2 regions of the Pseudalkalibacillus sp. Hm43 genome follow, and region 1 is predicted to be linked to the other one. Evidence: riboswitches for the same ligand, from Rfam matches in the RefSeq annotation. Region 1 holds a riboswitch; the other holds the start of a gene.
What was found. A riboswitch is a leader RNA that binds a small molecule or an ion and turns the genes downstream of it on or off. The one in region 1 is predicted to bind S-adenosylmethionine.
Positions count from the first base shown of each region.

Region 2: it holds a riboswitch for S-adenosylmethionine, as region 1 does, so the genes downstream of both, ACXQIQ_RS06920 (homoserine O-acetyltransferase family protein) here and ACXQIQ_RS16225 (methionine ABC transporter ATP-binding protein) in region 1, are expected to answer to the same signal.

Region 1 is NZ_CM135129.1:3,111,210-3,126,839, reverse strand. Features, by position in the region: gene ACXQIQ_RS16260 (cysteine desulfurase) at 1-1,196, opposite strand, end outside; gene sufD (Fe-S cluster assembly protein SufD) at 1,193-2,503, opposite strand; gene sufC (Fe-S cluster assembly ATPase SufC) at 2,523-3,305, opposite strand; gene ACXQIQ_RS16245 (hypothetical protein) at 3,984-4,127, opposite strand; gene ACXQIQ_RS16240 (carboxymuconolactone decarboxylase family protein) at 4,366-4,746, opposite strand; gene ACXQIQ_RS16235 (MetQ/NlpA family ABC transporter substrate-binding protein) at 4,905-5,720, opposite strand; gene ACXQIQ_RS16230 (methionine ABC transporter permease) at 5,737-6,405, opposite strand; gene ACXQIQ_RS16225 (methionine ABC transporter ATP-binding protein) at 6,383-7,423, opposite strand; SAM riboswitch class I at 7,579-7,691, opposite strand; gene ACXQIQ_RS16220 (TlpA disulfide reductase family protein) at 7,872-8,297, shown strand; gene ACXQIQ_RS16215 (hypothetical protein) at 8,265-8,618, opposite strand; gene ACXQIQ_RS16210 (anti-sigma factor domain-containing protein) at 8,871-10,202, opposite strand; gene sigI (RNA polymerase sigma-I factor) at 10,231-10,998, opposite strand; gene ACXQIQ_RS16200 (thioredoxin family protein) at 11,360-11,710, opposite strand; gene ACXQIQ_RS16195 (PQQ-dependent sugar dehydrogenase) at 11,738-12,826, opposite strand; gene ACXQIQ_RS16190 (toprim domain-containing protein) at 12,823-13,185, opposite strand; gene ACXQIQ_RS16185 (DUF2553 family protein) at 13,433-13,684, opposite strand; gene gcvH (glycine cleavage system protein GcvH) at 13,776-14,159, opposite strand; gene ACXQIQ_RS16175 (arsenate reductase family protein) at 14,261-14,617, opposite strand; gene ACXQIQ_RS16170 (LysE family translocator) at 14,828-15,481, shown strand.
Region 2 is NZ_CM135129.1:1,307,649-1,323,278, reverse strand. Features, by position in the region: gene ACXQIQ_RS06990 (UDP-glucose dehydrogenase family protein) at 1-800, shown strand, start outside; gene ACXQIQ_RS06985 (NAD-dependent epimerase/dehydratase family protein) at 797-1,753, shown strand; gene ACXQIQ_RS06980 (hypothetical protein) at 1,825-2,025, opposite strand; gene ACXQIQ_RS06975 (hypothetical protein) at 2,063-2,278, opposite strand; gene ACXQIQ_RS06970 (hypothetical protein) at 2,399-2,866, opposite strand; gene ACXQIQ_RS06965 (CotS family spore coat protein) at 2,859-3,923, opposite strand; gene ACXQIQ_RS06960 (glycosyltransferase family 4 protein) at 4,101-5,231, opposite strand; gene ACXQIQ_RS06955 (CotS family spore coat protein) at 5,540-6,559, shown strand; gene ACXQIQ_RS06950 (hypothetical protein) at 6,939-7,472, shown strand; gene ACXQIQ_RS06945 (TIM barrel protein) at 7,731-8,561, shown strand; gene ACXQIQ_RS06940 (hypothetical protein) at 8,558-8,980, shown strand; gene ACXQIQ_RS06935 (sulfotransferase family 2 domain-containing protein) at 9,021-9,800, opposite strand; gene ACXQIQ_RS06930 (hypothetical protein) at 10,011-10,196, shown strand; gene ACXQIQ_RS06925 (GNAT family N-acetyltransferase) at 10,409-10,969, shown strand; SAM riboswitch class I at 11,107-11,224, shown strand; gene ACXQIQ_RS06920 (homoserine O-acetyltransferase family protein) at 11,324-12,388, shown strand; gene ACXQIQ_RS06915 (O-acetylhomoserine aminocarboxypropyltransferase/cysteine synthase family protein) at 12,408-13,730, shown strand; gene ACXQIQ_RS06910 (homoserine dehydrogenase) at 13,844-15,079, shown strand; gene ACXQIQ_RS06905 (DUF1540 domain-containing protein) at 15,535-15,630, opposite strand, start outside.

The DNA of each region.
Region 1 (15,630 bases):
TTTGTTGTCTTTAGTCCATCGATCAGAGCATCTACATCTTCTTTCGTATTATAGAGGTAAAAGCTTGCTCTAGCAGTTGCTGTAACATCCAGCCATTTCATCAATGGTTGTGCACAGTGATGTCCGGCACGAACGGCAATCCCTTCTGCATCCAGAACGGTTGCAACATCGTGTGGATGAACATCATCGATATTGAATGTAACAAGCCCTGCTCGATTTTTCGGTCCGTAAATTTTCAAGCCTTCAATAGAGGACATACGGTCCATCGCATAAGTGACGAGTTCATGTTCAATCTTCTCGATTTCAGAACGTCCAACCTGTTCCAAGAAGTCAATCGCTGCGCCCATTCCGATTGCGCCTGCGATGATCGGTGTACCGCCTTCAAACTTCCAAGGCAGGTCCTTCCAAGTAGATTCATACAGACCTACAAAGTCAATCATTTCACCGCCGAATTCAACGGGCTCCATTTTCTCAAGAAGCTTTTTCTTACCATAAAGTGCACCGATGCCGGTTGGCCCGCACATTTTATGAGCAGAGAAAACATAGAAGTCGCAATCAAAATCACGAACGTCAACAGGCATGTGAGGTGCTGCTTGTGCACCATCCACGACCATGACTGCACCTTTTCGGTGAGCTATTTCTGTAATTTCTTTGATCGGGTTGATCGTTCCTAGAACATTCGATACGTGCATGATCGATACAATTTTAGTATGTTCTGTAATTGTATTTTCAACATCGTTCAAATCGATTGTTCCATCCTCTTGAAGAGGAATGTATTTAAGCGTTGCGCCTGTTTGTTTCGCAAGCTGTTGCCATGGAATGATGTTACTGTGGTGCTCCATCGGTGTGATGACGATTTCGTCACCTTCACCGACGTTTGCACGACCGTAACTTCCGGCAATCGTATTCAGTCCTGTCGTCGTTCCTCTTACGAAAATGATTTCTTCCATTGAGGAAGCGTTGATGAATCGACGGACTTTTTCACGTGCACCTTCATAACTGTCCGTGGCACGTGTCCCTAACGTATGCACACCGCGGTGAACGTTAGAGTTGTCGTTTTTATAATAGTGGTCGAGGGTTTCAATCACCGATTTCGGCTTTTGAGATGTTGCGGCACTGTCCAGATAGACAAGTGGTTTCCCATTTACTTCTTGGTCAAGTATCGGGAATTGTTTGCGAATGTCGTTCGCAATCATTTCGTTACTTTCCCTTCAATGACTTCCACTAACATCTTCTTAACGCCCTCGATCGGTAGTTGTTTAACGACTGGTGCAAGGAATCCGTGAATGACAAGACGTTCCGCTTCTTGCTTGGAGATCCCTCTACTCATCAAGTAGAACATTTGGATCGGATCCATGCGTCCGACAGAAGCTGCGTGTCCTGCTGTAACATCGTCCTCATCAATCAAGAGGATCGGGTTCGCGTCACCACGTGCTTTGTCGCTCAGCATAAGAACGCGTTCTGTCTGTTCACTGTTCGCTTTCGTAGCACCGTGTTCGATTTTTGCAATTCCGTTGAAAATGGAGCTTGCGCTATCCTTCATAACTGCGTGTGCAAGAAGTTGAGCGTCTGATTCTTTACCCCATTGGTTCACTCGGATGACGAAGTTTTGCTTTTGCTCGCCACGTCCGACAGAAACGGTTTTCGTATCTGCATAGGATCCGTCGCCAACAAGATTCGTTGTGTTATCTGAAACTGTGTTTCCGTCGTTCATCTGACCGAGCGCCCATTCAATCTTTCCGTCACGCTCGACATGTCCACGACGGTTTACGTAGGTTGTAATGCCTTTTGCGAAGTTATCAACCGCTCCGAATTGTACACGTGCATTCGGACCAGCATATACTTCTGCAACAATGTTTGCTACGGAAGCTTGATCATCGCTATGAGAAAGGTAGTTTTCAACATACGTAACGGAACTGTTATCTTCTGCTACAACCAGTACGTGGTTGAACAGAGATGCTTCTCCATCTTCTTGAACGAAAACAGATTGAAGTGGTACATCAACTTCAACGTTCTTCGGTACGTATACGAAAACACCGCCGTTCAATAGTGCAGCGTGTAGCGCTGTCAAACGGTGCTCATCGACTTTCACAGCTTGATTCATGAAGTATTTTTTTACAAGGTCGCCATGCTCTTGGACAGCAGTTGCGATATCTGTAAAAATAACACCCTTGTCTTTCAAGTCTTGTGAGAACTGTTGGAAAGCAGGAGTCGAGTTACGTTGTACGATGAAGTTATCCGTACGATCCTCTTTCCCGATCAAGTTCAGTATATATTCAGGAAGTTCATCGACTTTATCAACTTGTGGTGCGTCTACAACATGTTGAAATTGAGTGAAATTCCAGTTGTCGATCTTCGTTTTTTCCGGCTTCGGCATCGGTAGGCTTTCAGCCAGTTCCAATCCACGAAGACGAAGTTCCGTTAGCCATTCTGGTTCATTTCTTTGTTTCGAAAAGTCACTTACATATGATTGATCGAACGCAATCTTCGTTTCCACTGACATATAAATCCTCCTTCAAAGCCTATGCTTGTTCTACAGTTTCGTCTTCAATTCCAAGTTCATCTTTAATCCAGTCATAACCTTCTTCTTCTAGGCGTTGTGCAAGTTCAGGTCCACCGGATTTCACAATACGTCCTTGCATGATTACATGTACTTTGTCAGGTGTAATGTAGTTCAATAGACGTTGATAGTGCGTGATGATCAAGCAACCGAAGTCTGGGCTGCGCATGTCGTTGACACCTTTGGATACAACTTTCAATGCGTCGATATCTAGACCAGAGTCGATTTCGTCAAGGATTGCGATTTTTGGCTCAAGCATGAGCAATTGAAGAATTTCATTACGCTTCTTCTCACCGCCAGAGAAACCTTCGTTCAGGTAACGTTGAGAGAAGGACTCATCCATGTCAAGAAGCTCCATTTTGCTGTCCATTTTACGGATGAACTTCATTAGGGAGATTTCGTTTCCTTCTTCACGGCGTGCGTTGATAGAAGAACGTAGGAAGTCTGCGTTCGTAACACCGCTGATTTCACTTGGATATTGCATCGCAAGGAAAAGTCCAGCTTTCGCGCGCTCGTCTACTTCCATTTCAAGTAGATCCTCACCATCGAACGTCACTTTTCCGTCTGTGATTTCGTATTTCGGGTGACCCATCAATGCAGAAGCAAGTGTAGATTTACCTGTTCCGTTTGGTCCCATTACCGCATGGATCTCTCCACCGTTTATTTCAAGGTCAAGACCTTTAATGATTTCTTTTCCTTCAATGGAAACATGTAGATTTTCGATCTTAATGTTTGGTGCAGTCATGACTTAACCCTCCAATTTCGTATTTCAATCATTTTTACTCCATCTAACATTGTAACGAAAAACAATGGAAAAATGAAATATTCCTGATTTTTTATTTTTGTATGAAGAAAGCTGACTGACTTTCTTCAAGTAAGTATAATGGTTGCTTTGACTTCACCTGTCGGTTCGTCTTCACCAAGTTTACTTTTCGCCTCCAGCATAAGTGCAACTAAGGTTCAAACTTCACCTGTCGGTTCGTCTTCACCAAGTTTACTTTATCATCATTCTAATTTTAAAACAAATTAAAATTATTCTCAACAGAAGTATTAAAAAATGCCTTGTTTTTAGAATCTAATTGAGAATGACTGTTGCTTATTGAAAGTAACACCCCTCGTATGTTTCTGCTGTGTAAGGGTATGTAAAGTGTGCCCCTGATCTATTTTCGGCATTAACAAGCTTTCATAAACCTGATAAGGATTCAAGATTTCCGGTCTTGCGGGGTGCAAAACTTGAGTTTTCTCGTTTTCGGGGGGCGCAAGAGCCTCTTGCAGGGTGCGATATCCGAGTTTTCTCGTTTTCGCGCTCCGAAAGAGCCTTCAGTAAATATAAAAGGACCTTATCTAGTGTGCGATAAGGTCCAAAAATATATGAGCTCATTTCTTGTGACGATCTTTGCTGTAGCTTGATTTTTCTTGTAGCTTATGACTTATTGACTTTCCCCGTAAATTCGCTAAGCATTTGTTGACTTCGCTTATACTCCTGCTCACGTTTACGTTCGATTTCCATACGCTTCTCTAGGCTGCGTGCATATTGCGCATAACCTATTCCGTGATTTTGGTGCATGGCTTTCTCCATTTCACCGGTATGGTTCGTGTCAATCTGATGGATAATGAATCAATCCTTTCGGGTTTATTCAATAATATTTTCACTACAGATATTACCCTACCAGTAATTTGATTAAACCCCAAATTCCATATGAATGGATTATTCGCACTGTGCCTTCTTCACAACCATTGGTGAAGTTTTACGGGAATCATTGATACATTTCCCCCGAATACATCCCGTTTTCTCATAATTCTGATTAATGTTTCATCTGGCTCAGATCTGCAATCGCTTCTTGGACAAGCGTAACAGACTGACTCATTGCTGCCCCTCCACCAAAGGCAGCACAAACGCCGACTGATTCAAGGATTTCTTCCTCAGTACATCCTTGGTCGAGGCATCCTTTTGTATGGTAGATGATGCAATATTCATCCTGAGAATAGATACTGATTCCTAAGGCAATCAGTTGCTTTTCTTTCTTCGTCAATTTCCCGGCTTTGAAACAAGACTCTGTAAAAGCATTGTACTTACGTGCGATGTCGGGCATTTTTTCCGTAAATACGCCAAGTCCATGTTTGTAATCCATCAATGCCGCTTCAGTCGGTGTTCCAGGTTGCTGATGAGTTTCCTTCTGGTTCATAGCATTCACTCCTTACATACTCAAATATTTCTCATAGTTAGTATGAATCTTCCTGAGAATTGTATCCCCCGAAAGGAATGAATTTTTCACGTAAAGTAAACTTGGCAAAGCGTGTAATAAAAAAAGAGTGCCGACGTATCGACACTCTTGTGGGCAGGTTATTCACTGACCGGAACGACTGCTCCACCGTATTCTTTGTTGATGAAGTCTTGGATTTCTTTCGAACGAAGCACTTCAACAAGCGCTTTGATGTTCTTGTTGTCTTCATCGCCTTTGTTTACCGCGATGATGTTCACGTAAGGAGAGTCGGATCCTTCAAGCGCAATTGCGTCATCTTTCGGACTCAAGCCAGCATCAATGGCATAGTTCGTATTGATGACGACTGCATCTCCTTCACCGTTGTTGAAAATCTTAGGAAGAAGCCCAGCTTCAACATCTGCTTTAAAATTCAGTTCTTTCGGATTATCGGCAATATCTTTAACAGTGGCTTCTGACTTTTCAACGCCTTCTTTCAATGTAAGCAAGCCTTTGCTTTCCAGCATCGATAGAATACGACCATGATCGGCAACGGAATTACTCATGATAATCGTAGCACCCTTCGGAAGGTCTTCCAGGCTCTCGTGTTTTTTCGAATAAACACCGATTGGCTCAATGTGTATCCCGCCTGCATTTTCAAATTCATAGCCATGTTCTTTCATTTGTGATTTCAAATAAGGTATGTGTTGGAAGTAGTTCGCATCCAATTCTTTGTTATCAAGGCTTTTGTTCGGAATCACATAATCCTGGAACGTCTCAATTTCAAGATCAATGCCCTTTTCTTCAAGTAGTGGTTTTGCTTCTTCTAAAATTTCAGCATGAGGAACGTTGGACGCACCGACGACCAACTCTTCTCCGCCGCTGCCACTCGCTCCACCGCAAGCTGCTAATACCGTAATGACCAATGCAAAACTAATAATGGATAAAAACTTTTTCATGTTGCTTCCCTCCAAATTATCGTTTGTCTGTATTTTGTGTCAAAATATCGCCCATCCATTGGATGAGGAATACAATCACCAAGATGATAATCGTCGCAATCAACGTCACGTCGTTCTGATTTCGTTGGAACCCATCCAAGAAGGCCAGTGTTCCAAGTCCACCTGCACCGACGACGCCTGCCATCGCGGTATAAGAAATCAATGCGATTGCGGTAACCGTTATACCTGAAATCAAGGCAGGTAAGGATTCCGGCAGCAGAACTTTATAAATGATCTGCCAGTCGGTCGCTCCCATCGATTTTGCCGCTTCAATCACACCCTTATCGATTTCTCGCAGTGCAATTTCAACCATTCTTGCGTAAAAAGGTGCTGCCCCTATGATTAACGCTGGAAGCGCCGCTTCAGCTCCAAGCATAGACCCGACCAACCAGGTTGTGAAAGGCACCAGCAAAATGATCAATATGATGAATGGAATAGACCGGAATATGTTCACGACTGCAGCAACGACCGTTTGTATCGGCTTGTTCTGCCATAAGCCTCCTCTTTCTGTCAGGAAGAGGAGCAACCCTAAAATGATCCCCAGTACGAATGTGGCGCTGACAGAAATGACCGTCATGTATAAGGTCTCAAGCGTAGCTTCCCACATATCCTCCCAATCGACATTAGGAAACAGGTTTGTCAGCATGTGTAATCACCTCAACTTCTACTTCTTGCTGTCTGATATAGCTGATCGCCTTTTCCAATTCACCAGGTTCACCTTCGAGTTGGATGAACAGTGTGCCATAAGCACCGTCTCTCGTTTGTGAAATCTTTCCTTGTAAAATGTTTGCGTTGATTTGGAATTGACGGATCAGATCGCTGATGAGTGGTCGCTCAGCAGTACCGCCGACGAACGTCAGTTTCACAACCTTGTGATTCTCACCTTTTTCAATGAGATGTTGGATCGTTTCATCGGTTTCTTCTGGCTCTGTGACTTGCTTGACAAAGTCTCTCGTAATCGTTTGTTCAGGTGAACGGAATACTTCCAGGACCGGTCCTTGTTCCACGACTCGTCCTTCTTCCATTACCGCGACCCGATTACAAATCTTCCGGATGACGTGCATTTCGTGTGTAATCAGCACAATCGTCAAACCGAGTTTCTCGTTGATATCGACGAGCAGGTTCAAAATGGAATCTGTCGTTTTCGGATCAAGAGCGGATGTCGCTTCGTCACACAATAAGACATCCGGATTATTGGCCAGTGCCCTTGCAATTCCGACACGTTGTTTCTGACCTCCACTCAACTGGGACGGATACGAATCTCCGCGCCCTTTCAGCCCGACAAGTTCAATCAACTCCTCCACCCGTTTTTCACGTTCTTCTTTACCGATGCCTGAAATCTCCAGTGGGAATGAGATGTTCTCTCTCACCGTACGGCTCCATAGTAAGTTGAAGTGTTGAAAGATCATCCCGATGTTTTGTCGTGCAACACGGAGTTGTTTGCTGTTCAAGCTGGTGAGTGCTTGGCCGTTGATGTCGACTGAGCCCTCAGTCGGGCGCTCCAACATGTTCAACATCCGAATCAACGTACTCTTACCGGCACCACTATATCCGATGACCCCGAAGATCTCTCCTTTTTCAATCGTAAGATTTACTCGGTCCACTGCATTCAGGGTGCCGTCCTTTGTATAGAAGACTTTTTTAATATCTTTTAAAGTGATCAAGTCGTTCATCTCCTTCCTAACCCTTATCATCCGCATATTCGTCTCTGTAAATGTAAAGGACCCACGGCAAATCCAAGCCATCTGTCTAAGGCTCGGTTAAATGCAAAAAAACCTTTCCACTCGAAAATGAGCAGAAAGGTTTATAGGATCTCTCCATCTCATCTTCCAGAGTCTCTCACTCTGCAGGATTTGGCACCTTTCAAACCCATAATGGTTTGATGGTTGCCGGGCTTCATCGGGCCAGTCCCTCCGCCGCTCTTGATAAGATTTTATTTAATTCGTTAAAAACTTTATCACTTTAGTTTATTTAAGCATGAATGCATTGTAGCATGTGATATTTTTAGGTGTCAATCATTTTTTACTGCATGTTTTCAAACACATATGTTACTTTCATATTAGACGTTTTCGGTTATGCTAAAAGTACATTTGGTCGTAGGAGGCATAAAAAATGACTGAAAAAGCAGCTTTCAGCCTGAGAGATCTTCAATCGAATGAAGTTATATCTTTGTCCCACTATTCGGGTAAACCCGTGATATTGCAATTCTGGGTTTCCTGGTGTCCAGATTGCATGCGGGAAGTCCCCCTTCTGGAACAATTTTATAAGTCCATGAACAATGATGAACTCATCGTTTTAACAGTGAATGTTACCGGAAGAGAAGGCGCAATAGAACAACGTGATGCTTTCATAGAAAAGAATCAATTGACTGTACCCGTTCTAGAAGATGATGGCACCAAGGTTTATGATCTATTCAACTGCACTTCTGTACCGACGACGGTCTTGCTTGATGCAGAACATCGCATCCAGGATGTTTATTCCGATAAGGATAAGTTCCAAGATATTTTATACGGCATCACTCGTTTGTTGCCCCGATAAGTAGAAGATGGATTCCAGTTTTAGAACCGTTCTATAAGATGCATCCATATGAATTTCTTTTCGGCTGATCAACTCAGATAGCTTCACTCTACCCTCAATAAGTGATTTTAGCGCTTCAGTAGATCCCGTTATTTCAACGACACTTTGCGGTTGATCCGTTTGGGTGATGACCTTACAGGAACGTTTTCGTATATGGACGGAAATACGCTCTTCAGTAGACGAGAGCGCGACGACGAAATCCTGCAAACGGAAAAATGGCGATAAATAATTTTGTTTTTCAAACCTCACCTTGAACGCCTCAATAACCAGATCAATCCCCATGATTTCCCCCTCGCTTTCTACAATAACTTTTCGATGGGGGTATCGTATGTCCTCTAAGAAACGTTCGACACTTTCTCAAGCATAATTCGAGATATTTTTTCTTTCATAAGGGTTTGATATCTGGTTTCGTGCACACATTAGCCCTCCATAAGGGCACCAAATCTTTCGTGCATCCAAAAAAGCGTCCCCCTAAGGGAACGCTTTATGTAATTAAGCATTACAAAATTTCATGACGTAGAGCCATGATTTCGATTAACTCGCTTTGTTGTGGATGAATTGGATTTTCAATAAGTCCAACTGCTTCAAATGTTCCGCAGGTTTCTCGAGCCGTTCACCGATTTTAATGTTGATCTTCAGCTTCAAACCCTCTTCATCTTTATCCTCCGAAGAGTTTGAAGAGTTGGATGGCTTAGAATCTTTGCGACTGACATTGTTGTCACCATCCTCGTCTTCCTCTTCGCGTTCACCGTCTTCACGATCGTTTTCTTCGCCTTCGTCATCCCGTTCTGCATCCTTTGGAGACTCTTCTCGTTGTTCCTCATCTTCGTCTTCGTTGTCATCAGACTTCGGTTTTTGTACAGCTGCAGGTGCGGTAGTTTTAGGCTGTTTTACTTCTTTAGGCGTTTCTTTAGGCGCCGCCGATTCAACAGATTTATTCACTTTCTGTTGAATCGTTTCTTTATTCTCTTTCGTTTGATTCGTGTTGATCGGTTTAGCACCGTTGTCATCTTTAAGACCGGTTTGTTCTACTGGATGATCGAGTGCTGGAGCTTCTGGAGCTTTTGGTAAAGCCGCGTCTTCTGTTGAATCTGTAGCTTCTTCCTCATTTCCAGCAGCAACTAGCTTTCTCAGTTCAGAAAAAGATAGTGTGCGTACATGATTCACTTCAAGTGATTCATCTTGTTCCATCGCATCTTGATACACGAGGAATTTCCCCATGGATAAACCAAGTTCATTCGCTTTATTACGTGTATCTGAAGACGTTTCCATAACGGATACGACGATACTCGTGTTCTCAATGCTCTTATCAGACCGAATTTGCTTGATTGCATCATCTAGACGTTTACGTAATTCAGAAGATACATCACCTTTTTCAAATGAAGAGGTGATCAGGAGATCGTCATATGTGTCGAAATAGCCATATTCTTCGAGCATCTCAAATAAAGACTCGGAAAAATACAACAATGACGAATCTACGTACCCATCAGAGCCCTCTAATAGACTTTTAGCGTCTTCATTCAACGCACGGACTTTGATGATATTCATTTCTTTATCAACCGCGACTTCGATACTTGGGTTGATGTCAAAGCTGACATAAGCTGCAGCAGAAGCCTTCTGATGGCCAAAAGGCATCCCACCTGCTACTAAAACGAATACAATAAGGGCAACTAACGCAAGTGAGAATGAAGGTAATAGTACACGGTTCGGGCGAAAGGCAATACCTGCACCATCCGTAGGACAGATGTATTCCTGACCTACTTCTGGTTGGTCGCCTTTTTTCAGCCGAACCTGTTCAAAACTGCCATCTTTCGTCATGATTACAGCTTTGCGCTTTGAAACTTTCATGATAAGGCCGCGTTTCACTCATTGGTCCCTCCCTTCAATTGATTGATCAAGAGGGCTCAATGTAGGATCTAAGCGATGTATACCCTCCAATGTAAATCAATGCTATTGCTATTATATATTTTCGATTCCGTTCGATCGTTTTACGACTGCAAGAGACCATATTTAATAAATCTTTTATTGGCAGTTGTTTTTTCTCAACTAGATAAGACGCTAACTTCTCATCTTCAGCCAAGAGCTGAGCAATCTTTTTGGCGTTTTCACGAGCATCGATATGCTTTGGACAATTTTTACTTAACACTTTGAAGGTAATGCTATAATCTTTCAACAATTCCTGGTATTCTTCGATCTCATAAACGCGGTTTTCGACCTGTAGCTGTTGATCATAATGATGAATCGCAGCTTGTTGTTCTGCGTAACTGTCTTCTAGACGTCCTTCTTCATCTGTTTCCTCTGGTTCGAGGAAAACATATCGATTCTGACGAGCTTCTTTTCGGATGAAGTCAATGACACGTCGACGGATGACCATATCTGCAAAAGTAAGGAAACGGCTTCCCTGTCCTTCTTGATATTGATTGATCGCTTCATTGAACGCTGTCAATCCGATACTATATTCATCTCTCGATTGATCGATATATTGATTGCATACTTTAGAAGTTACTTTTTTAATGAAGGGTTGATAATCCTCTAGTAACTCGTTGCGGAGTTCTTCGTCTCCTCGGGCAATTCTTTTTACTTTATCTTCTATGGTAACATTTTTCTTTACTGCTTTATTGAAGTTCGGTTTCATTAGTAAGTTCATATTCATTGATGTCATTTTTGTATCCACCTCGCTACGGACAAGTTATTTAACTTTTTTGATTGAGGATTTCCTAAACGAATTTATATGATATAAAACGAAATTTTGTATTTAGGATTAATGAATCCATAATTCATTTATATCATTATTTTCGCCGTTTGGAGGATACAATTTGATAACAATGTTACAAGCCCTTTAACAATTGTAACATGCTTTTATTAAGACTGATTAGGGTGAATTTTGTAACAATAGTCCCTGTATTTGCTAAAAAACTCTATAATACCAATAGGAAAACGCTTACTTTTATACAATAAAAAAACAACCTTATTCTCATTATTTTTGTTGAGAAAGGTTGTTTTTTGACATAAATCAGGAAGATTTATCCACTACTTTTTTGAGTATTCTGGTTGAAATTTAGGATTTTATGATAGATATTGTCGACAGATTGAAAGGAATATAGCTTTTCTACGATTTTACCATCATGCAAAAAGGTCAAACAAGGGACACTTGTGATCTCCCAATCCTTTGCGACAGAAGGCATTTGGTTCAAGTTGCAAGCCAAAACCTCCTGTTCTTGACGGTTTGGATCATCCAGCGTAGCCAGGACAACCTCTAACATCTGTCTTGCCAATTTACACGTCCCGCACAATGGGGTATAGAAATATAGGATCGTAGAAGAGCGTTTGAATCGTTTGTGCATAATTTGTTCATAGGTTGCTTCACGTATCATAGATGGTTGCCCTGCCTCCTGAGTACCTTATTCATCTAAAGAAAACTTAATTAATTGATCGTCGTTTTCACTCGGATTTCCCCTACCATCTGTATTATTAGTGACAGCATATAGGGTTCCATCTACAATCTTAACATCACGCATCCGGCCAAATCCATCTTTCCACTTTTCATGGGTACCCTTCGCCAGGTCAAATACCCTGATTTGTTTGCCAGCGAGTAAGGCTACATAAACCTTATCTCCGGAAATAGCCATACCTGAAGGTGCCCAGGTGGTCTCACCTGAATGGAACACTGGTCGGATCAATCCTTCCTGCTCTTCATCTCCTTGGATAATCGGCCAACCATAATTACCGCCAGGCACGATCTCATTGATTTCATCATGTGCGCTTTGCCCATGCTCTGAACTGTACATCTTCCCTTCCGAAGTCCACCCAAGCCCTTGCGGATTACGGTGTCCATATGAATAAATCGGAGAGTCCTCAAAAGGGTTATCAGAAGGGATGGACCCATCAAGGTTAAGTCTGAGGATTTTTCCACCTAAAGTGTTCAAGTCCTGAGCTTGATCTTCGTCCCCAGCATCACCAGTAGTAATATAGAGCTTATCATCCGGACCGATTGCAAGCCGTCCCCCGTTATGGATACGTCCTCCAGGAATGCCCTCAATCAGAACATCGCTCTCTTGCCACTCACTTTTCTGTTTTTTTACTTTGACGACTCGATTCTGGAGACGGCCATCCTCTTCGTATGTATGATAGAGGATCGCTTCTTGTGGCTCAGACTGATTACCGAGTACGACAATTCCGAGCAGACCACCTTCTGTTCTAGCCACTACAGGCTTGTTCAGATTTACGGATTGTAGTTGAACAGAATCGTCCTTAACACTCATGATTTCACCAGTTCGCCCAGACAAATAGTAGACCGTGTCATCAATGACATTGATCTGCCATGGGACTTTGAGCTTCGTGGCTATTATTTCAGCGTCTTCACGTTCTCCACCGTTCACTTGTTGAGTTGTATCTTCAGATGCGTTCTGCTTCCCTTCAGAAGGCATCTGCTCTTGATCCGAACATCCAACTAACACAATCATAAGAATGGCACTCAAGAGAATCCTCATGTTGCACCTCCGTTGAATAAATAACGCTGATCAATTCGGAAATTGGCATTCATTAAAATTTTTGCCAGATACATTAAAGGCGTTTCAGCGACTTCTTTATAAACACTCTGCGTATGAAGATGCGTTGCGTTCGGCAATTCTCTTTTCAACGTTTTCCTCAACTTATGTCCTGCATCATCTTCATCTACAAGGATGTAGATCTCCCGATGCTCGATCAAATCAATCAATTCTTCCAGCTTTGTAAAACTGATCGTTCCATGTGTACAGATGATTTCGACAGGTTCACTGATCAGTTTCTTGACCTTTTCTCGGTCCGTTTTCCCCTCAACGATTAATACTTTCGTCTCTATCTCATCCATATCGAACCCACCATGTCATTTATTTAAAATCTCTAACCGCTTCGATCTATTGATTTTAAGCAAAAATCACGACACTCCTGCGGGAACAGCGGACCAAGCGAGACCCCACAGCGAACTCAAAAATATACACCACAACTATGGCAAGTGAGCGAGGAGGCTCGCGGTTCGCCCGCGGAAAGGGAGTGATTTGCAGCAAAAATCAACTCTCATCATAAAAGAAAAAGCAACGATCGCTTGGATCGCTGCTTTAACACCAACCGAATTCGCAATCGTCAACTAGTTGTTGCTGACCTTGAGCTTTAGGAGCTGAATTTGAATCTTGACGGAAGATCTTGTCCCCTTCAAATTCAAACCCTTCTCCCATCTCATACAAATTCCCCTGATTGGTAAATCGGATTTTTCCTATTATATCTTTGTTCAAGTACAGAGACATAGAACCTTGATCCATTTTACCGTAGACCTTATTCGTGACATCTGTTCGACGAATGTTCTGGTCCATACTGTCACACCCTTCCACTAGCATAATATCGTTATATTACCCAGCTGTGATGTACATGAATCTTTCTTATGTTCTGTAAGATCGCTGTATATTATTCTTCGCTGACCATCTTCTGATATCCTTCTGAATCCATCAGTTTCTCAAGTTCTGACTCATCAGACATTTCAACCACGATCATCCAAGCTTTTTCATATGGAGATTCGTTTACGAATTCAGGACTATCTTCAAGGTCTTCGTTGATCTCAACGACTTTACCGCTAAGTGGTGCATACAATTCAGATACCGTCTTAACGGATTCTACACTCCCGAAAGGCTCGTCCACTTCAATTTCGTCGCCCACTTCTGGAAGCTCAACGAAAACGATGTCGCCAAGCTCATCTTGAGCGAATGCCGTAATCCCGATATGTGCTTTGTTTCCTTCAACTTTTACCCATTCGTGTTCTTCTGAATAACGCAGTTCCTTTGGAAATTCCATTCTTATCCCTCCATTAGTTTCATCAGCTTCTTAAAAGGTCCATTTCATAAAGTCCTTCTACAGTAATACTATTATAAAACAGTCCACATTCGCAATCTGTTCTACTTCCATGTTTGGTCGAATGTGTCCTCTTTAAACCCGACGGTAACGTTTTCTCCATCTGTAACGATTGGTCGCTTGATCAACATGCCTTCTGAGGCAAGCAATTCCAACAACTCATCTTGTGATGCAGTTTTCATTCGTTCCTTCATGTCGAGCTCACGATATTTTTTCCCGCTCGTATTGAAGAACTTCTTCAGCTCTAAACCACTCTTTTCGTGTAGAGAAGCAAGTTCTTCTTTAGAAGGAGGGTTTTCGACGATATGTACGTTTTCATAAGAAACCCCTTGATCATCCAACCACTTTTTCGCTTTCTTACAAGTTGAACAATTAGGGTACTCATAGACCGTTAATGACAAGTTCGACACTCCTTACACTATATTCTGTATTTTCTAAAAGAGCTCAGTTCCATTCTATCATAAACCTCCTGAGAATACGCATTCAAGCTCAGGCTGGTTCATTTTATCCTATATCATCATTTCGTATTCCATATTGACGGTTCTATTGAAGCTTTTTTCTACATTTATTAGTAGAGACAATAGAGACAAGCTACTTAAAGGAGAGTGCTCATGCTTGCTACGATATCCAGCTACATCATTCTAGGGCTTTCCATTGCAGCTCCAATCGGTCCGATCAATATTGAAATCATCAAAAGAGGATTATTATATGGATTTTGGGCTGCATTACTGGTTGGTGCTGGCGGCATTTCCTCTGATCTTATCCTAATGGCCCTGATGTTCTTCGGGCTCTCACATATCATGACCTTCGTTTGGGTCAAAATTGCATTGACCTTGCTCGGTTGTTTCATTTTGATCCAATCCGGCTTGAACAATTTGAGAATGACCGCTTGGATGGAAAATGGGGAGAATCCTGAGCAGCGGAATGGGCAAGTAAATGCTCGTTCCTATTTGTCCGGTATGACGATTGCAGCATCGAACCCGATGAACTTGCTTTTCTGGCTTGGAATTTATGGATCAGTGTTAAGCGGGGTCCTTCAAGAAAGCAATCACCTCCATGCGTTTCTAGTGAGCAGTCTCGTTTTCATCGGTATTGGCTTGTGGAATTTAAACCTGGCGTTCACGGTTCATTTTGGACGGTTGTTAATGAATACTCGGATCATGAAAGGAGTAAACATCGTTGCCAGCTTTGTTTTGATCGGATTTGGCATCAAGTTCGGCTGGATCGGGGTAACAGAGTTGGTTTCGGAACTAGGTTGGGTGTGAACATTTGCTACAACTTGTGGAATTTTAGCCTCGACTTATGGAACTTTCGTCTCCACTTGGGGAACTTTCACATCAACTTGGGGAATTTAATTCCTTCTTACTACTCATCGCCCATTGAAAAAAGGTCCTCCATTCGGGGAGGACCTTTT
Region 2 (15,630 bases), 1.8 Mb from region 1:
TGCTGAACCCCGATAAAATCGTCGTTGGGACGACGAATGAGAAGATGGTCGATACCGTCAAACAATTGTATAAGGGGCTTGATACGTTATATATCGTGACGAATCTGAATGGAGCGGAATTGATCAAATATGCTTCCAATGCGTTTTTGGCCACTAAAATTTCCTTCATAAATGAGTTGGCACGAATTAGTGACGCATTCGATGTGGACATCAAAACCATCTCCAAAGCTTTGGGCACAGACCCTCGAATCGGCCCACATTTTTTAAATGCCGGTATCGGGTATGGAGGTTCATGCTTTCCGAAGGACCTGACGACATTGACATTCTCAGCCATCAGCAAACAAGTCGTACCCTATCTACTTCATGCTGTGCAAAAAGTGAATGATACGCAGGTCGATTATTACCTTGAAAAATTACAGGATTCCATACCGGATCTCTCAACCGCCAGAATTGCTTTATGGGGGCTCGCGTTCAAACCAGGGACGGATGATACACGGCACTCACCGGCAATCCGCTTACTGGAGCGTCTTTCCGAGCACAAATGTGAAGTGCAAGGATATGATCCTGTTGCCGTCCTGAACCATCCTTCCTTCCGACAACTGGATGATCTATATGAATCCGTCAAAAATTGCGATGCACTCATCCTTGTAACCGAATGGGAAGAGTTTCACCAAAATGTCGACTGGAACAAAGTGAAGCAGAATATGAAAGGCAGTGTGATTTTGGACGGACGAAATGTCCTTGATCCGGAAGTTGCGCACCAATACGGGTTTCAATACTTGGGAGTGGGCAGGCATTGAAGATTCTCATCACCGGGGCTGCCGGATTTGTTGGCTCTCATCTAAGTGAATATTTGCTTCGAGATCCTAATCACTACATTGTCGGTATTGATAAATTGACAAACAATTACGAGCCTGAGATCAAGAATCGAAACTTGAGCTATCTCGTCAATCATCCTCGCTTTCAATGTTTACCCGTCGATCTGGCGACGGACGAATTGAAACCGATTTTACAAGAAATCGATGTTGTGTATCATCTTGCAGGGATGCCGGGTGTCCGGTCGAGCTGGGGGAACGAGTTCACAGAATATGTACAGAACAATATCCTGGCGACGCAACGCTTACTAGAAGCCAGTAAAGGTTTACCGATCAAAAAATTCATCTATATCTCTACCTCGTCTGTGTATGGTGAAAAGCATGGGAAAGTGTCTGAGGATTTGAAGCCCGATCCACTCTCACCGTATGGCATTACGAAGCTGACAGGGGAGTACTTGTGTCATGCGTACCACAAAAGCTGGCAGATTCCGATTGCAATTTTACGGTATTTCACGGTGTACGGGCCGAGACAACGGCCAGACATGGCTTTCCATATATTCATCAAACAGATGCTGGAAAACCAACCGATAACGATCAACGGGGATGGGAAGCAGAGCAGGGACTTTACCTACATTGAGGATTGTGTAAAAGGAACAGCAGCTGTGCTCGATTGTGATGCTTGCATCGGAAAGACGATGAATATCGGTGGAAAAGAGAATGCAACGATCTTGGAGGTCATCTCGATCATGGAGGAACTCGTCGGCAAAAAAGCGACCTTACAATTTGGCCCAGATGCCAAAGGGGAACCGAAACATACGTGGGCAGACATTTCCACTGCACAGCAATTACTCGGCTACAATCCTTCAACAAGTTTGAAGGAAGGGTTGAAGCATGAGCTTGATGACTTGTTGAAACTGTATAACCTGAAGTTGCCTTAAATGGTGACAATGTAAAAAGGGGCTCTCACGACACGTACGTCAGCCCCTTCATCCTTTATTTGATGGACGAATTATTCGTCACCAAAACCTTCTTCATCGTCAAAATCATCATCCAGTTCCTCATCATCTTCATCGTCCAGCTCGATGACGTCATGGAACAATTCGATATCGTCTCCACTATGATGCTTGAATTTAATGCTGATCTTAGAACCGGGATGTCCCGATAAACACTCGGCTAATTCTTGTAACAACCGGTTTTTGTGTTTTGACACTTTATACCCCTCCTTCTATTCGGGTGATCTGAATTCCTTAGCGTAGGGAAGGGGCAGAGTTGATCCTCTTCACTAACACTTCATTCGAAACCCAAGGCTTTGAAGGTTTTCCTTTCGGTAAAGAATCCCCTTGCAATTCGATCTCCACTTCGTCTCCATTCGGCATCTTGATCTTGACTTCAATTTCTGAGAAAGTTTTCTTGCTCAAACAGTTTGTAATAAGAGCCAAAACTTCATCATTATTACGAAACAAGACATACTCCTCCTTTTTATTGAGTTAATCTTACTACCATTAAGATATGGGGTTTCCTATCATTTGTTTGGGTACGTGCTGAACGAGGGGGAAGAATTTCAAATCGAGATATACTGAAGCTTACCCTCTTGCGAAGATGCTGCTTTGTTTCACATTCTTTTTGTTGTTGAGAGATGGGGTCGTCGACAACTTCTTGACCTTCAATTTGTAATTGAGGACCACTTCCGGAATTTTGTGTGGTGCCACAAGTTCTTTTTCCTCTTCTTCAATCTCTTCCGTTTCTTCCACTTCTGTTTCTTCGAGTTGTGGTACTTCTTCCAAGACAGGTTCATGAATAGGTTCTTTGTGCGTTTCTTCTTGTTCGATGGTATACGTTTCTTCTAAATCGATCTCTCCGACAGGTGGGAGTACATTCAATTGCTTGGATTCTTTTCGGATGTTATAGAGGTTGGAGAAGTTGGTCATTGAAGCATCCGGTTCTTCGTCCATCACTCTTTGATATTCGGATTCACTCCAACCCATTGCACCAGGTGGGGAGAACACGAATTCCTCGAGATCGACGACTGGAATATCAATGTGTTTACTCATTGTCCTTCGCTCCTTCTAATTTGATGCGTTCGACCATGTCATCGAACTGGTGGATGAAATCCATTTTTGTCGTTTCGACCGCGATCGTATTTTTCAGCGCTGCTAAATATTTTTCATCGGACCAGGCTTTCTTTTGGCTTAAATAATATTTGTGGATGATCGCGCAGAAGAGGTGCGGGAATTTCAGATCGGTCCAGAGGACTTTGTAATTCCCTTTTGTGAGTGGGTTTTTGCGGTCGTAAGCTCTCAACATTTCGCAACATAGCTGGCTGTCCCATACGTGTTGCTTCTTCATGACCTTAGTCAGGAACAATCTCAAATCTCGAGAAGGGAGATCGTGGTTGACGGAATGAAGTTCACTCATGAAAATTTCATCGTCTTTCAAGATCAATCGAGCCAAAGTGAAGTCCTGTTGACAGAACATCTTCGATTCAATGACATCTTTCGTCCAGCTTTCGAATTCCGCATGGTCGAGTTCTTCTAAAGATTGTCTGCCTAGTTCCAGCATTTGATCGACATGTTGAAGGAACAGTTCAGAAAATGGATCGGTCTGATAGTTCTGGGCGAGCTTTTTGAATCCTTCCAATTCTTGAAGCTTCCAGCGATAAAGCTTTTCCCATTTTCCGACTCGACGTCGTTTCTTCGTTCCTTCAATCGGATGGAATCCTTTCGATTTGATGTGGAAGTCTGCCATGAATTCCATGATTTTTTTCAAATGGTTCCGACTGTAATACAGCACTTCTTTACCTTCATGGTGTTCATAAAGGATGAATGCATGGTCATCCGCGGCTACACAGAGGCCCCCGCCTTTGGTTTTGATGATTTTTGCGATTGGAACGCCGTTCTCCTGAAGGTGCTCGTGTGCGTTGCTGATGAAAAGCATTCTTCCGGGTGGCATGATGGCTTGTTTCAGCACCATTTTTCCTTGATCGGTATCCACGATCCATTTCGTACGTCCGCTTTTGCTGGATTTGAGTTTGATTCCATTCACCTTGATCGGGTAATATCTTAATACGCGCTCGGCATATTGATTGACGTCTTTTAACTGAGAAGACATTTCCTCTTCTTCATCGGGCAGTTCTTCGAGAAGATTCTGGCCATCATCTTCTTCAAGTTCTTCTATCGCTTTTTCAAGTTGTTCTTCATCGATTTCCTCGATGAAATCGTGTCGGAGTTGTTCATTCTCCATTCAAGTCCCATCCTTTCGTTTTTATCGTAGTCGTGTTTTTTAAGGTTAAGCGTTTCCATATACTTGTTGAAGCTGTCGTGCCACTCGTTCGAATCCGAAAGATTCTTCAGCGATGGAACGACCTTTTTTACCGATCTTTTCACATAGAGATCGACTATCCAGCAACTTATTGATGTGCTTCGAATACTCGAACGGATCATCGAAATTGTCGATGGCATAACCGTTGCCACCCGTCTGGATGACCTCTTTATTCCCGCCCCGGTTGGTCGTGATGATCGGGAGACCAGCAGCCATAGCTTCATAGTGTACGCGTGCCAGCGGCTCACGCCATTGCGAACAGCATACGAAAACATCGGCCATGGAATAGTAGTTCGGGATATCGGAAGGTTCAACGAATTTGATGAATTTCACGTTATCCATGTGCAACGTTCCAAGTCGATATAGATACTTGACATAGTTGTTGACGAAATCATCTCCGAACCATTTCGATCCGACGAATACCAAATACGTATCCGGATGCTGTTTGATGATTTCAGGTAAGGATTGGATGAGGATATGAGGTCCTTTTACCTTACTTAACCTTCCTACGAAAAGGATGACATTCTTCCCTTCAATTCCTAGACTCTCTCTCATACGGTTTCGGATTTTTCGCCCTTCACTTGTCCATTTTGGGTGGTAGCTATCCAGATCCACACCGCTGTAGACGGTTTTCACTTTTCCATCCGCACTCGGAAATCGTTCCGTGATCGTACGTCCGATGAAGTCACTGACTGTGACGATTCTCGAAACGGTCGAAATACAGCGTTCTCCGTCTTCTGGTTCAATCTTACCGTCCGCAAACATTTCATTATGGACACTCAAGATATACTTCGGTCCAGGAACTTTGTCATGTAAAATGTTGATCCAGTGTGGACGGTTGCAAACATGAACGACATCGTGTCTTTCTTCCTTCATATGTTGGATGATTCCATCTAAGAAGTTCTCACTTTCGAACCGAACGTACTGGACCCCTTGTACATTTTCTTTATGCGGTAATTTCGGGTCTTGGATCGAATACACGGTGACTTCATGTCTTTTTGCCATGATCGGTGCAACAGATTCGATGTATATTTGTATCGCTCCACCTCTAATTGCAGGAACAGGCAATTTTTCTGTCGCAATTAAAGCTATTTTCATTCTCTTTCCTCCAAAGCTTTTCCAATTTTTTTAGGTTCTCTTCATGTTACGAAGCTAGACGAGTCTTTGTGCAAAATCCTTAAATCGGAATGCAAAAAAGGCGAATCTACTGAATCAACCGCCCTATTTGCAAGGGATGGACGAGTAACTAGGACATATCTTCTATTCCGCCATACACATAATAAGAGAATGTTAAGCAATAGGAAGGTGAAAGAATGGCAACTCGTAATTCAGAGTTTGAAGAAAACAATGAAAGAGAATGGGTAGAGGAAACAGAAGAGGTCGAGGAGACCGAGGCAAACCCCGATATGACCCCCGAGATGCTGGAGAGTCTGCAGCGGTTGGCAGAAAAGCTGATCGTTCACTGGGATGTGAATGTACAAGGTATCGAACTGATCCAGGGCGGGCAGATGGCATTGGTATGGAAGATCATGACGGATGATGGTCCGCGCTGTTTGAAGAGGATGAACCGTCCTGAGAAGAAGTCGTTGTTTTCCATCAATGCACAGAATTATCTAGCGAAAAAAGGTGCGAGAGTACCCGGGATCATACCGACGAAACAGGGTAGCCTGTATGCGAAACAGGGACCGTTCCTTTTCGTCTTATATGATTGGGTAGAAGGACGTACCTTCGACATCACGCTACCCGAGGACATGGAATGGATCATGAAAGGTCTTGCAAACTACCATTTGGATTCTGTCGGTTATGTGCCGCCTAGTGGAATCCCAATTTTTACGAAGCTCGGTAGATGGCCGAACCACTATGTGAAAAGGTGCCAGCAAATGCGCTCATGGAAGATGCTTGCGGAAAAGACGCCTGAGGATCCTTTTTCCAAGTTATATGTGCAGGAGATTGATTATTTCATAGATTTTGGAGAAGAGACGCTACTGAAGTTACAAGACTCTCATTATCCGGAGTGGGTCGCACAGTGTAAGGCAAGACCGAATCTATGCCACCAGGACTATGGAACAGGGAATACCCTTTTGGCGAATGACGAAGTTTGGGTCATCGACTTGGATACAACGACATTCGACTTACCGATCCGGGACTTACGTAAAATGATCATACCTTCAATGGGTGATACAGGCGTATGGAATGACGATGTCATCAACCATATGCTGAAAGGCTACGAGTCAGTCAATCCATTATCTGTCGATCAGAAAAAGGTCATGCTCACTGACATGCTGTTTCCGTATGAATTACATGAAATTACCCGCGAAAAGTATGGAAAGAAAAATGAAGTGCTGGAAGATGAATTGGCCATCGCGATGCAGTTCGAGCGGGCGAAAGTCACTGAAATCAACCGGATCATTTCGGATCTAGGATAAAAAAGAGGATTTGAAGGAGTGAACTTAGTCGTTCGCTCCTTTTCTTGTTATTTGGAGGTGTATTCTGGTCATTTGGACGCTTTTTTTGGTCATCTGAGGATGAATCTGTGCATTTCACTGCTTATTCTGTTCATTTCAGTGCGTATTCTGATCATTTGAACGGATTATTACGTCAATTAAGATAAAAGGCCTATGTTTGTTATACGATGTCTCGTACTCTATTCTCTTTTTCTTCAGTCCAGTGATATGGAAAATATGGGTGTTTACTAGTCTTTCATACGAATTGGATGAAGATTTAAACGGATGACCATAACGTTTCCTCACGCCCTACATATAATGCAAGTACAAGCTTTCACATCTAAAATAGGAGGAAATCTTAATGGAAAGTAATGAAAAGATTTACGTATGTTCTTCTAGCTCCGAAAAAGAAGAACATGTAGAAATTGAGTATGACAAAAAGGAGAAGAAAAAGTCTTCAGGAAAGAGCTCTGGTAAGTCTTCCGGTAAATCTTCTGGAAAATCATCCGGAAAGTCATCTGGAAAATGCAGTAAAGGCAAATCTTCTGGTAAATCCTCTGGAAAGTCCTCAGGCAAATCTTCAGGCAAGTCCTCTGGTAAATCTTCCGGCAAAAAACATTCTAAAGGTAAGAAAAGCTGCAAGAAGGTATCTGAAGCTTACAAGAAAGCAAGCAAACATGGAAACGAAAAGTACATGTACAATGATCCGTATGGTTCTTCAGGATCTTCAGGATCTTCAGGTAAAAAATCCAGCCACCACCACAAAAAGAGCCATAAGAAGCACAAGAAATGCAAATGCTCTAAAGGCTATGCAGTAGATTCTTACACACACATCTTGACTTCTCCGTACCCGCTTACTTGCCGTTGCAAGAAAAAGAAGAAAAAGCGCTGGTAATCCTTTTTTCGTTTTGCGAAAATGGACAAACACCCTGCCTTTTTTCCAACTATGCTCAGAGTGGGCTCTAATATCTAGCACAAGGACTCCAACCACTCGGGCGGAGTTCTTCCAGTTTTTTATACGAAATCGCTTATGAGCATCCGCTGTTGGATGCTTTTTTGCGTTTATGTACTTCTCAAATTCATAGAAGGAAAATGAAGAGCTCATAATGAAATGTTTATGGTAGAAATATAGCTGTTCATTGGGGGTTTTAGTTTGGCTTTGACTTATGCAGTATCCGGAAGTACCATCTTATCTGATCCAGATCGATTTGAGGATCTGTTCTGGAAGGGAATCGAACATATTGAAATTGGCGAATTTGCGAAGGAAGAAGACTTTCAATTGTTCTTGCAAACTTGTAAAAAACATCGGGCAAGCTTTGGTGTTCATTCACCAGTGTTTCGACAGGATAGTAAATACGATCTTTTGGAAAAAGTCGTCCACGATCCGTCGTTTGCCTGGAAAAGGCTTGAAGAGGAAGCGGAGCGCTTGTCGTCGCTAGGTGCGGAGTATCTGCTCGTCCATTTTCCATTTTTTAAAGGGGAGAATGATGGAGACGCCAACGAGCGCATTGAGGAAGGTCTTCAGAAATTAAGCACTATCCAAGAACGATATCAGCTGCCGATTGTATGTGAACCGAAACTTGGATTGAACAGGTCAACTGCAGGCATCGAATATTTACATCAATTTTCAGAGCAGACGTGGTCCACGTATGGTCTGAAGCTCTGTATCGACATTGGGGATTACCTGATGGCAAAAGGTGAATCCGCACTCGATTACATAAAAAAGTGGGAAAAACATATCGCTGTCGCGCATATTCATAATGTGACTTTTCACGGTGACAAGTACATTTGGACGATGGTACATCCATCTTATGAAGGAGAGTTGTACACACTAAAGCCTTTGCTGAAGTATCTGGCGAGTATTGAAGGGCTGCGGTTTGTATTTGAGCACACACCGCATACCGATCCAAGTGCGTCTTTTGTAAAAGAAGGATTCGAATGGGTGAAGTCGATCGCTCCTCAAGAACAGGAGATCTCAAGATGAAGAAAATACTTGTGATGTTGGTTGTGTTCCTTCTATCAGCAGGGTGTAGTCAAAACGAGTTGGTCCATAAGGAAGTCAAAATGGATGAATTGGATAAAGAAATCAGCTCATTTTTTCTCAATGAACAAGATGAGAATGGGATTTACCTTTTTCAAGATCAAGGGGAAAGAATATATGTATTTTTGAACGGGTGGAACGTGAAACAAGGTGAAGCAGCCTCAAGCTTCAGTAACTTCGAAGTTGATCCAGAAGGCGATACCTTGAACATTTATTATGAGGAACAAACTACAACAGAAGATAAAAACAAAGAGCTAGATAACAGGATGATCTATGAAGTCCAATTCGACAGAGATTATGATCGTCTTGCGATTTTCAAAAACGGGGAAGAAACGCACTTTAGCACTTCATCAGGACGTTAAATCATGAGAAAAGAGCTGACTTCATATCAGCTCTTTTTCTTTAGATCTTTTTGAGGTCGTACCCATAATTGATGAAATCCTTTTGATAAATTGTACTGACTAATTGCAAGGTATCTTGATCGTAGAAATTTTCATATGGTGGCAAAGGTTGATAAAATGATTGGCTAGATAATCTCATGTTGGCAAAGTTACGGTTGTCGCTGGTATTCATCTTCTGGGTGACGTGATGAGGAGATTTGATAATTTCCTCCAGCGGTGAAGGGGGTAGCTGATACTTTTCCTCTATCTTTTTGATTGAGGGAGCGAATTGTTCAAGCTTGATAAAGTTCTTGATGAACATCTTCTCACCATCAAGATATTGCTGTATCATATGCCCGTTGATGTTACCACGTTCAACTCCCATATTTTGAACACGATACAGAAATTGTTTGAACGACAATCCCTGATCCATGCCTGGAGCAACCGAGTTCATGATGCTCGGGGTCCGGAGTGTATGGAAGTAAGAGCTGACGGCTCTCGTATAAGGATCACGGACAAGTTTATAAACATCTTTCGTCCCATCCAACAAATGCTTCCGGATTTTATTCGTATGGTTGTCTTGTTGTTCAAATATTTTCATTCTGTAAGTATGGATGATTTCATCGTATTCCGTAGCATCCTGTAGCTTCCCGATTTGATAGAAAAACCATTTTATGAGAGAAGTACATCCACATTTAGGATTCCAGAAGAATATGATAGGAAAATCTTCATCAAAAAGAGGGATTGGCCGGGTAATCAGGTGGTTCGCAATTTTACGTTTATGAAAACTATGACTTGTCATATTGTGTACCTCCAGAAGGGTTGTCCAATGCTCGATTATATATCATATGAACGACCTTATCCCTGTGTGATGGGAGGAAACACCTATTCCACACCTAGGAAGAGGATTTTTCATGTAGAAGGAGAAGAGTATAAGGTGCCGAACTGCTAGTTTTATAGCGGTTCAGTGTATACAACTTTGAAAAAGAGTAAAAGGACATAGGAGGTCGACATGGATCAGTTCTTTGTCTGGGTGCCGGTTGTCGGTGGAATCATCGCATTAGGCGCGGGAATCTGGTACTATGCAGCAATTGGAAAAGCAGTTCATGAAGAGGAACAAGCGGCTGGTAAAGACTTAACGTACGAGATGAATCCGTTTACGGGATCAGCGAAGTCGAAGTCGGTGAAAAAGAAATAGGTGGCCCACACATAAAATAATGTAGGTCGTTTTTCTAAAACGACCCTTCATTTTTACAAAACGTCAGTGATTTTTTGCAAAACCAGAGTGGATTTTTCTAAAACCACCCCTGATTTTTCTAAAACCGACGCTGTTTTTTACAAAACCGCCCACGAAAAGTGCCAAAACCGACCACCGAGTGGAGGTTTTGAGCTGAAAAAGGAGTGAATCCAGTGGAAATTACATATGAAATCGTCAAAGATGACGAAATTGAATGTTGCAGGGACCTTTGCAACAAATTGATGAAGTTCCAGAAGTCGATGGCGCATTTCCGCCCAGAGCTGTTCGACTCGATGAGCTTCGAATCGCGCATGATTCCTGCCGTACAACGGTCTACACATAATTTTACCGTGGTCGCGAAGATCGATGGAAAAGCGGTGGCTTACGTGTATTCCAACATCGCCCCTAAGGAGACGTACGACATGGATTTCGCCACGTTCTTCGACCTGGATACGGTGGAGGGAGAAGAAGTGGGCTGCTTGGCGAACTTCTACATCGATGAAGGGTACCGCGATCTCGGCATCGGGTCCAAGCTTTTCAACATGTCGATGGAATGGCTCGACAGCTACCGGGAAGTAGAGGACTACTTTGTGTTCGTTTCCAACGGCAATGAGAAGGCCCTCGAATTTTATAAAAGAAAAGGGTTCGTCTATAGCAACGAGGTGCTGGACGGTTTCATTACGACGTTACGTTCCAAGAAAGGTGCGATCGTTCCGAAGAAAGAATCCGTTTAAAAAAATTGGCTGGAACTTTTTCGCTATACTCTGAATAGGAATAGATGTACAACTCGGAAAATTGAAATCTGGATGTTGACACGTTGAAATCACCGTGCTAAGATTCAGATAATTTAAAACTTAATTTCATATGCAAGCTCTTATCAAGAGAGGCAGAGGGACTGGCCCGATGAAGCCCGGCAACCGTCAAACGTACGTCACGTTTGAAATGGTGCCAAATCCTGCAAGGCGTTTATGCGCTTTGGGAGATGAGAGAGACAAATTCGCTAACTTTGCCTCTCTGTCTATACAGAGAGGCTTTTTACGTTTCTCGAATCTTCATAAATCAATCTGAGACAAAGGGGGATCGATTTGGTGAGTAGTCAGAAAAACTTTTACAAAACGGGCATCGTGCAGATTCCTAATTTTACGCTTGAGTCGGGTGAGAGCCTGGTGGAGGTGGAACTCGCTTATGAACGGTGCGGACCACGGGATGCCCCAGCGATTCTTGTATGCCACGCACTGACCGGTCAACATCTGACTGTGGGAACAGAGGATGAACCCGGCTGGTGGAAAGGATTGATTGAGGATGGCGGCTATATCGATACAACAGAGTACCAGGTCATCACCTTCAATGTACTCGGTGGGTGCAACGGCTCGACCGGTCCGCAGTCAATGGATCCGAAAAAGGGTGAGCCATACGGGGAGCATTTTCCGCGTCTCACAGTCCGGGATCTCGTCGAAGTCCAATACGTCGCTTTGAAAATCTTAGGGTTCAAACGGTTGAAGGGTGTGATGGGCGGTTCACTTGGGGGCATGCAGGTCCTTGAGTGGGGACTCATGTATCCGGAGTTCGTGAATGCGCTGTTTCCGATTGCAGTGACGCCAACCTTAAGCGACTACGGCATCGCGTTCAACCATATTTCCGGTGAAGCGATCCGGAACGGAGGGGACCAAGGCTTGAGCATCGCCCGTATGATCGGCATGATGACCTATCGTTCGGATGTGCTCTTCAATGAGCGGTTCAACCGAAACCAGCGCATTGCAGAAGATGGAATTCCAACGTACGAAATCGCTTCTTACTTAAGTTATCAAGGGGAAAAATTGCAGGAACGATTCAACAAAGACAGTTATTTGACGCTGCTTGATGTGATGAACACACACGACATCGGCCGGGGAAGAGGTGGCCTCGAGCAAGTCATCCACGGGTATCAGGTTCCGGTTTTCGGTGTCGGATTCACCCGGGATCTCGTCTATCCGTCGGAAGTATTGGCAGGTTTCATTTCAGCGATTCAGCAAGAAGGAGGATACGCGGAGTTTTACGAGGTGAAATCAAAATTCGGTCATGACGGCTTTCTCGTCGAATTTGAAAAATGGGGCTGGTTCATTCAGGAAAAATTAACCGAGCTCGACACATTGGTCCAACACAAACAAGCATAAATGAAAAGGAGAGGTTCAAATGAGTGAAAACAAGAAATATCGTTTAGAAACAATCGGGGTACATGGTGGTCTGCAGGCTGATCCTGTAACAGGTGCGCGAGCGCTACCAATCTATCAATCGAACGCATACAAGTTCGAAAATACGGATCATGCTGCGGACTTATTCGCGTTAAAAGAAGAAGGCTACATTTACTCGCGAATCCATAATCCGACGGTGACGACGGTGGAAGAGCGGGTGGCGCAACTTGAAGGCGGTATCGGCGCTTTGGCGCTGGCCAGCGGAATGGCGGCAATTTCAACGGCCATCTTCAACATCGCAGAAGCGGGGGATGAAGTCGTCTCCGCATCCACTCTGTACGGTGGGACGTTTAACTTGTTTGCGACAACGCTGCCAAAGCACGGCATCACGACACATTTCGTCGACCCGAAGGATCCAGAGAACTTCAGAAGAGCAATCACACCGAAAACGAAGGCGATTTTCGCAGAAACGATCGGGAATCCGGGACTTCACGTATTGGATATCGAAGCGGTTGCGAAAGTCGCCCATGACGCAGGCATCCCGTTGATCGTCGATAACACGTTCGCCACACCGTATCTCTCGCGACCGATCGATCACGGAGCGGATATCGTCATCCATTCTGCGACGAAATGGCTTGGAGGGAACGGCACATCGCTCGGTGGCATCATCGTCGACGCCGGAAAGTTCGACTGGAACTCACCGAAGTTTCCTGGTTTTACAGAGCCGGATCACAGCTATCACGGCATCATCTATTCGGAAGCGTTGCCTGAAGCAGCTTTCATCGTGAAGGCGCGCGTACAGCTTTTACGTGATACAGGGCCATCTATCAGCCCATACAATGCGTTCCAGATCGCACTCGGTTTGGAGACCTTGCACGTGCGAATCAAGGAGCACGTCGCCAATACTCGTAAAGTGGTGGAATACTTGGAAAACCATCCGGCGGTCAAATGGGTGTTGTATCCGGAAAGTGAAAATCACCCATCCCATGAACTGGCGAAAAAATACTTGCCGAAAGGAGCAGGCTCGATTGTCGTGTTCGGTATCCAGGGTGGAAGGGATTCAGGATCAGCGGTCATCAACAGTGTTGCTCTTTGGTCGCATGTCGCCAATGTCGGTGACGCGAAGAGCTTGATCATCCATCCGGCAAGTACGACGCACCAGCAGTTGTCCCCGGACCAGTTGAAAGATTCAGGAGTGACGGAAGATCTGGTCCGTTTATCGGTCGGCATCGAGAACGTCGAAGATCTGATTGAGGACCTTGAGCAGGCGATCGAAGTTGCGACTGGCTTCTCCTCCTTCAACACAACGAAAGTGGTCGGCTAAACTTTTATGAAAAAAGAACGCATACCACTTATGGATGTTCGAAGTTTTCTCGTTCTCGTGTTGGTAGGTATGGTGGTCAGGTTCATAGTAGTTTGAGAAAAGGAGGTAAAAAATTGGCCAAATTGAAGATAGCGTTACTCGGTTTCGGGACTGTTGGAAGCGGTGTGTATGAGATCATTCAAAAACAGCAAGATAGGCTCCGGACGATTTTTGGCAAAGAGGTCGAGGTCGCCGGAGTCCTGATCCAGGATGAAACGAAATCTCGCGAGGTTGATGAGGACGTACTGGTGACATCGAACTTCGAGGAGATTCTTCACATACCGGATTTGGATATTGTGGTTGAAGCAATCGTCGGAGTGGAACCGGGTTATACGTACTTAAAGCGTGTCATTGAAAAAGGGTGTCATGTGGTCACAGCGAACAAGGAGTTGTTCGCACATAAAGGGCATGAGTTGAAAAAGCTGGCAGCAGTCCATGGAGTAGAGGTGTCTTTTGAAGCGGCAGTCGCAGGCGGAATCCCGGTGATCGGCACGTTGAAGCAGCTTCTCCAAGCCAACCAGGTGGTGAAGATCGACGCGATTCTGAACGGAACCTCTAACTATATCCTGACCGAAATACGTGAAAAAGGTCGTTCTTTCTCAGATGCGTTGGCAGCGGCACAGGAAGCGGGGTATGCAGAGGCTGATCCGTCCAACGACGTCGATGGACATGACGCTTTTTTCAAAACCGTAATTCTGACAGAGTTATTGTATGGGGTCAGGGTCAACTGGGACGAGGTGAACCACAAAGGGATCCGGCACGTTTCGGTAAAAGATCTTCAAGTGGCGGAAGCGCTTGGATTCCGATTGAAGCACATCGCATCACTCGAGTTGCGGGAAGGAAAGTTGACGCTCGGAGTGGAACCGAAATTGGTAGCTGAAGATCATCCCCTTTATTCTGTCGAAGGGGTCGACAACGCTCTCGTCATCACAGGGGATTTCGTCGGACAGTTGAAGCTCCAAGGACCAGGTGCCGGAAAGTTCCCGACAGCGAGTGCAGTAGTGGAGGATTTGGTGAACGTGGGTCGTGGCGTTCAAGAGCCTGTATTACCTGGAAAAGTAGAGCTTAATATATGCGCTGTTGAGCAAGAGCAATCCTACCTTCTAATCGGAAACTGTAAAACGACTGTTCCAGGAAAGGTGGAAATCGATCACACATTGCAGATCCATGGTCAGTTGCATGCGGTAAAGGTAGTCACAGTGAGGCCGACCGTTGTCGAGCAAATCGTTGAAAAATCACCTGGATTGGTCGCCTATCCGATTTCCGGCACCTTTCCTTCCGGAGTCCGAAAAGCTTCCGTAACGGCATAACGGGGAGAAACACTCATTTTCAGATGAGTGTTTTTTCAATTTTGGATTATAAATCCTGATTTTGGATTATAATTTCCGGGTTTGGATTATAATTTCCGGGTTTGGATTATAATTTCCGGGTTTGGATTATAATTTCTGAATTTGGATTATAAATTCTTATTTTGGTTTATAAATCTGAATTTCGGATTATATTCTCATTTTGCAGAAAGCCAGATACTTGTATAGGAAGGAAATGGAACTGACCAGTCGAAATAAAGGTTGTGCAAAAGGATTTCAATACCACTCAGAACAAGAAGGATACGCAAATAAAGAAGATGAAAAGTACATATCTGTCCGCTATTCAAGAACCATATAAATTACTCTCCATGATGGACTTAGTCGGGTATAAGATTGATAATTATTATCAATAATAGGAAAGAAGGCAACCACGCCATTGGCTGCCTTCCCTATTTTCATTATAGTCCTTGTGGTTCAAACGTCTTGCAATCTGTTTCCTCACTGTTATGTGCCTTTTCACCTTTATGGCTGACTACGAAAATTTTCTCAGCCAT